Regions from separate parts of the Otoolea muris genome, predicted to be linked through region 1. Evidence: predicted binding sites of a transcription regulator. Region 1 holds the regulator's gene; the other holds the start of a gene.

Region 1 (3,416 bases):
ATTTCTCCCGGTTAAAGGAGCGCAGCTTTGCGATGACCTCCTCCTGATGGCGTATCTCCTGCTGCTGATTTAAGTAAGCCTTCATAATATTGGCCCGGATCAGCGCCTTTTTTTCGCTGTACGCGGAATAATTGCCCTGAAAAACCGTCGCCTTTCCCTGATCCAGCTCAACGATCTTTGTGACGACCCGATCAAGGAAATAGCGGTCATGGGCCACGATCAGAACCGTGCCGGGATAATTCATCAGATACGTTTCCAGCCATGCGATGGATTCCATATCGAGATGGTTCGTCGGCTCGTCAAGGAGTATGATATCCGGCCTGGACAGAAGAAGCTTTCCCAGTGAAACGCGGGTCTTCTGGCCTCCGGAGAGCTCGCGGACCGGCTTGGAAAACTCGTCCTCCGCAAAGCCAAGGCCCTTTAACACGCCGGTGATCTCGCTCTTCCATGCATAGCCGTTCTGGAGCTCAAATTCATGGTCCAGGCGGCTGTAGGATTCCAAAAGGCGGTCAAGCTCCGGCCCCGCGGCGGATTTCATCTTAAGCTCCAGGGCGCGCAGGCGTTCCTCCAGCTCCAGTATGGGCCGCTTTACTTCCATCAGCTCGTCAAAGATCGTGCGGCTGCCGGAGATATCCTGCTGCTGCGCGAGATATCCGAGCGTCTTTCCCTTTGAGAGCGCGACGCCCCCCTCGTCCGGGAGAAGCTCCTGGGCGATGATTTTAAAAAGCGTGGACTTGCCGGCCCCGTTGATGCCGACAACGGCCGCGCGCTCGTGTTCTTCTATGTGAAATGATACGCGGGACAGGATCTGGTCCGTACCAAAGGTTTTTGAAATGTTGCTGCAAGACAGAATCATGGTTTCCTCCTGTAAAAATCGGTTGGGTAACAGGCCGGATAAGGGGCGCTGTTACGGGTCGGATTACATTATAGTATAAAAAGAAGGTATTTTCAAGGAATGTTGGGAATTACTGGCGCTCTGGCAGCCGGTATCCCGTCTGTTTCAGCACCGTGAAATTTTGGGAATTCATTTGACAATCATTTGTCATCTGTTATAATAATACTATTATGTAAACAGAGAGAGGGTGAATGAGAGCCGTGGAACAGAAGGAGATATCGAAAGCAGTGATTTCGAGGCTGCCGCGCTACTACCGCTATCTGGGAGAGCTTCTGGAGGAGGGGGTGGAGCGGATTTCCTCGAATGAGCTGAGCATCAGGATGAAAGTCACGGCATCCCAGATTCGCCAGGATTTAAATAATTTCGGTGGATTTGGCCAGCAGGGCTATGGATATAATGTGCAGTATTTATATACGGAGATCGCGAGGATCCTTGGGATTGACCGCCAGCATAATCTGATCATCATCGGGGCCGGGAATTTGGGGCAGGCGATTGCCAATTATACGAATTTCGAGCGGCGCGGGTTTATGATCAAGGGGATGTTTGATGTGAATCCGCGCCTGGTGGGCTTAGTGGTCCGCGGGGTGGAGATACGCGGGATCGAGGATCTGGAACGGTTTATCAAAGAACACGAGGTGCAGATTGCGGCGCTTACGATTCCGAAATCCAAGGCCCCGGAGGTGGCGGACCGTCTGGTGCGCGCCGGGATCAAGGCGATCTGGAATTTTGCCCACACGGATCTGCAGGTTCCGGACGATGTGGTGGTGGAGAATGTCCATTTGTCAGAGAGCCTGATGCGCCTGTCGTACCGCGTCTGCAATATGCAGGATCAGAAGGAACAGGAGCTTAAGGCCCGTGCCGGGAAGCAGGCGGGGGAATGAGATGATAGTAGGTGTGGGGACGGATCTGGTTGAGATGGATCGGATGAAAAAAGCCTGCGGCAGGGAAAGCTTTTTGAAGCGGATCTACACAGAGGAGGAGCGCCGGCAGGCCGGGAAGCGGATTTCCCGCCTGGCCGGCGATTTTGCCGTTAAGGAGGCGGTCGCCAAGGCGCTGGGGACCGGTTTTCGCGGCTTTGGGCCGGAGTGTATTGAGGCGCTGCGGGATCCGCTCGGAAAGCCGTATGTCCGTCTGTACGGAAGGGCCGGGGAGCTGGCGGAGGAGCTTGGCATTGATGAGTTTCATGTCTCTGTCACGAATACGGCGCAGTATGCGGCCGCGTTTGTGGTGGGAGAGGGGAGAAGGGCTGGTAGGAGGAACAGCGATGAGACGTTTGGTAACAGGCGAGCAGATGAAGGAGATTGACAGTTATGCGATCCATACCATAGGGATCCCGTCCATGGTGCTTATGGAACGGGCGGCGCTCTGTGTGGCGGATGAGATGGAGCAGGCGTTTTCCCGGACGTTTGGACGCGGGCTCTGCACGGCGAAGACGGCCGTATTCTGCGGGACAGGGAACAACGGGGCGGACGGCGCGGCGATTGCGCGGATCCTTCATCTGCGCGGATGCAGTGTATTTCTTGTGACAGTGGGGGATCGGAGCCGCTGGACGCCGGAGCTGCGCAGCCAGATCGCGATTGCGCGCAACCTGGGAATTCCTGTGAGGCGTTTTGAGGAGCCGGGAGAGAGGAATGATTCGTTTGACGCGGCGGTTGACGCGCTGTTTGGGGTCGGGCTTTCCAGGGAGGTGGAGGGGAGCTTCCGGGAGGCGATCCGTTTCTTCGACTCTGCGCGCCCCGGTTTTACGGTGGCTGTGGATATCCCGTCCGGTATCCATTCCGGGACAGGGGCTGTGCTGGGGGCGGCGGTGCGCGCGGATCTGACCGTGACCTTTGGCTATGAGAAGGCCGGGACGGCCCTGTATCCGGGACGCGGCTTTGCGGGGCGCGTCTTTGTGGCGGACATCGGCTTTCCGCCGTACGACCGCTATACGGGGCGGCGGTATTTCTGCTATGAGGAAAAGGATATGGCCCAGATTCCGAAACGGCGGGCGGAGGCGCATAAGGGGACGTATGGAAAGGTGCTGATTGCGGCGGGCAGCGAGGGGATGTGCGGCGCGGCGTATTTAAGCGCCCTGGCGGCTTACAGGATGGGGGCCGGGCTGGTTAAAATTTTAACAGTTAAAAGCAATGCGCAGGCATTACAGACGCTTCTGCCGGAGGCGATCCTTACGCTCTATTCGCCGGAGGAGGCGGACCGTGAGCCGGAGGTCTTTAAGGAGCTCGTGGAGCAGGAATGCGCGTGGGCCAGCGTGATTGTGCTGGGGCCGGGCCTTGGAAAGGGGCGGTATGTGGAACAGCTTGTACAGCATGTGCTGTTATCCGCCTATGTCCCGATCATTGTGGACGCGGACGGCTTAAACGCAGTCGCGGATTACCCGTATCTGGCGGATTACCTGACGGAAAATGTGATTATCACGCCGCACCCGGGGGAGATGGCGCGTCTGACAGGGCAGGAGATTGCAAAACTTCGGGAAGATCTGGCCGAAGCGGCGGTCCGCTACAGCGAGGAGCGCGGCGTG
Region 2 (3,416 bases), on a different contig from region 1:
CGGCCATCAGCTCTTCCTGCGGGTATACGGCATTTACAAGGCCCACTCTGTACGCCTCGTCCGCCTTGATATTTCTGCCGCCGTAAACCATCTCCTTCGCCTTGCCCGGTCCAATCAGGCGGGCAAGCCTCTGTGTGCCGCCAAAGCCCGGCGTGATGCCAAGGCCGACTTCCGGCTGGCCGAATACGGCGTTCTCAGAACAGATGCGGATATCGCAGCTCATGGCCAGCTCATTGCCGCCGCCGAGCGCAAATCCGTTTACTGCTGCTATAACAGGGACAGGGAATATCTCGATCTTGCGGAATACATCATTTCCGAACTTGCCGAACGCCTCTCCCTCTGCCTTTGTCATGGTACTCATCGCCGCGATATCCGCGCCTGCCACAAAGGATTTCTCCCCTGCGCCTGTCAGGATAACCACACGGATCTCGTCCAAATTAACTGCGTCAAACGCAGCGCCAAGGTCCTTCAACACATCCTCGTTCAGCGCATTCAGCGCCTTGGGACGGTTGATTGTCATAATACCGACATGCCCTTCCACTTCGTAATCTACAAAGCCCATTGCTATCAGCCTCCTAACCTTAAGCCGCCCGGAATACCCGTATATATAAAGCAGTATTCCTGAACTCATATAACCGGGCAGAGAAAAACGCTTTCCCTGCCCGCCGCGCAGCCCGCGCGCTGTACTTTTCTGCGCGGGCCTGCGCAGAAACCAAGACAGCCGGAGCCGGGAGAGGCCCCGCCCCTCCTCGCGTTCCGGTTATCCTGCCTGATATGTAACATCTCAGACATGCTGAAATGCTACATCATAGTGTCAGTCTCTCTCTACAATCGTAGCGCAGCCCATGCCGCCGCCGATGCAAAGTGTGGCAAGACCTCTCTTTGCGCCGCGTTTCTGCATCTCATACAGCAGGGTTACAAGAATACGGCATCCGGAAGCTCCCACGGGATGACCAAGAGCAATCGCTCCGCCGTTTACATTCAGGATGTCCTTATTGAAGTTCAAGTCGCGCGCTACGGCGATAGACTGTGCCGCGAACGCCTCGTTTGCCTCAATCAGATCCAGATCCTCAACCTTTAAGCCTGTCTTCTTAAATACCTTGTTGGTCGCGGCAACCGGGCCGATACCCATGATGCTCGGATCAACTCCGCCGAGAGCGCCGGCAACCCATGTAGCCATAGGCTTAATTCCCAGCTCTTTCGCCTTCTCCTCACTCATTACAACAACCGCTGCAGCGCCGTCGTTGATAGAGGAAGCATTACCTGCCGTCACGCGGCCGCCGTCCTTCTTAAATGCCGGGCGCAGCTTTGCCAGCCCCTCAAGGCTTGTTCCCGGACGCGGACCCTCGTCTGTGTCAACAACAACCGTCTCTTTTTTCTTCTTAACCTCGATCGGAACGATCTCGTCTTTGAATCTGCCGGATTCAACCGCCGCGCAGGCCTTCTTCTGGCTGCCTACTGCAAACTCGTCCAGCTCTTCTCTGGTAATTCCCCACTGATCGCAGATATTCTCTGCAGTAATTCCCATATGATAGCCGTTGAAGGCGTCCCACAGGGCGTCATTTACCATGGTGTCGATCATCGGAGCATTGTTCATGCGATAGCCGTAACGGGCGTTCATAAGCGCATAGGGGGCTGCCGACATATTCTCAGCGCCGCCTGCCACTACGATATCCGCATCGCCGGCAATAATCATCTCCGCCGCTGCGTTCACGGAATTCAAACCGGAACCGCACACAACGTTAAGCGTCACAGCGGGAACCTCTACCGGAAGGCCTGCCTTAATCGACATCTGGCGCGCCACGTTCTGACCAAGGCCGGCCTGGATTACACAGCCCATGTAAACGTGATCAACCTGCTCCGGGGCAACTCCTGCTCTCTTGAGCGCTTCCTTAATAACAACAGCGCCCATCTCAGCGGCCGGCACTGTGCTGAGCTGGCCTCCCATGGAGCCGATGGCAGTACGGCAAGCACTTGCAATTACGACTTTCTTTGACATCTCAATTTCCTCCTTAAAATGACTTGCCAAGTAAATAAAATAATTGATTTGATAGTATCTATATCTTATCACTCTTAGCTGATTATGTCAAATAATTATCAAGGTTTTTTAAACTTTTTATTTTCTTTTTTTATACATATCGGAACCGAAACAGAAGTCTTTATTCACATTTATATGCATAATGCATAACTGTTGCGCAGGCATGCCGGTTCCCATCCATATTTTTACAGCGTTTTGACCAGAGCATATTTGAAAATGCGTTCTGCCGGATCTGCGTTCCTGAGCGGCGTGAAGAGTTACGCCTGCTCCTCTGTTCTTAAGGTCCGCATCGCGTTTAAAATCGCGATCACGGACACGCCCACGTCGGCAAAGACAGCCTCCCACATGTTGGCAAGGCCAAAAGCCCCCAAAATCAGGACCAGCGCCTTGACAGCCAGGGCAAAGATGATATTCTGCCTGACAATCAGGAGAGTTTTCCGGGCAATCTTCACAACCGCGGCAATCTTCGCCGGATTGTCATCCATGAGGACAATGTCCGCAGCCTCAATCGCCGCGTCAGAGCCCATGCTTCCCATCGCAATACCGATATCCGCCCGCGACAGAACCGGGGCGTCGTTGATGCCGTCGCCCACAAAGGCCAGCCGGCTCTTCCCGCCCGTCTGCGCCAGCATCTCCTCCACCTTTTCTACCTTACCGACAGGAAGGAGCTCTGTAAACGCCTCGTCGAGCCCAAGCTTTGCCGCGACCGCCTCCCCGGCGGCCCTCCGATCCCCGGTGAGCATCACGGTTCTTCTCACGCCGCACGCCTTCAGACTTCGGATCGCCTCCGGGGCCTCCTCCTTCAAGCTGTCCGCTATCAGGATGCTTCCGGCAAAATCGCCGTCCTTTGCGAGGTAAATGACCGTTCCGATTTCTTCGCATTCCTGATAAGAAATATGGAATTCCTCCATCAGCTTTCCGTTTCCGGCCAGAATCTCATGGCCGTCGATCCGGGCCCGGATCCCGCGCCCGGACAGCTCCTTCGTATCGCCGACGCGCTCCGCGCTTAAGCGCTCTCCCAGGCCCGCGCGTTTGCACGCCTCGCGGACAGACTCTGCAATCGGGTGCGTGGAATACGATTCCGCCAGGGCGGCCAGCTCCAGAAGCTCTTCCTTTTCCATGCCCTCCGGACGGATCTGCGTCACTTTGAATTCTCCCTTTGTCAGGGTTCCTGTCTTGTCAAAAACAATGGTCTCCATCTCTGCCAGCGCTTCCAGGTAATTGCTGCCCTTTACCAGCACGCCCCGCTTCGACGCGGCCCCGATACCCCCGAAAAAGCTGAGCGGCACGGAAATCACCAGCGCGCACGGGCAGGAGATAACCAGAAAGATACACGCCCTCTGCAGCCATTCACCGAATCCGCCTCCCAAAAGGAGCG

What was found. Region 1 encodes Rex, which represses fermentation and respiration genes when NADH is low (regulators of the CRP and FNR family bind a similar motif). Its sites were predicted from a motif close to ATTGTTAANTANTTAACAAT; they were not measured.
Region 2: a site for Rex is predicted at 2,083-2,102, ahead of NFS31_RS15895 (acetyl-CoA C-acetyltransferase). Genes of this name have one in related genera too.

Annotation. Positions count from the first base shown of each region.
Region 1 is NZ_CALPCY010000008.1:55,652-59,067, forward strand. It holds gene abc-f (ribosomal protection-like ABC-F family protein) at 1-856, opposite strand, end outside; gene NFS31_RS07145 (redox-sensing transcriptional repressor Rex) at 1,096-1,776, shown strand; gene acpS (holo-ACP synthase) at 1,778-2,200, shown strand; gene NFS31_RS07155 (NAD(P)H-hydrate dehydratase) at 2,160-3,416, shown strand, end outside.
Region 2 is NZ_CALPCY010000027.1:21,190-24,605, reverse strand. It holds gene NFS31_RS15900 (enoyl-CoA hydratase-related protein) at 1-562, opposite strand, end outside; gene NFS31_RS15895 (acetyl-CoA C-acetyltransferase) at 815-1,999, opposite strand; gene NFS31_RS15890 (heavy metal translocating P-type ATPase) at 2,296-3,416, opposite strand, start outside.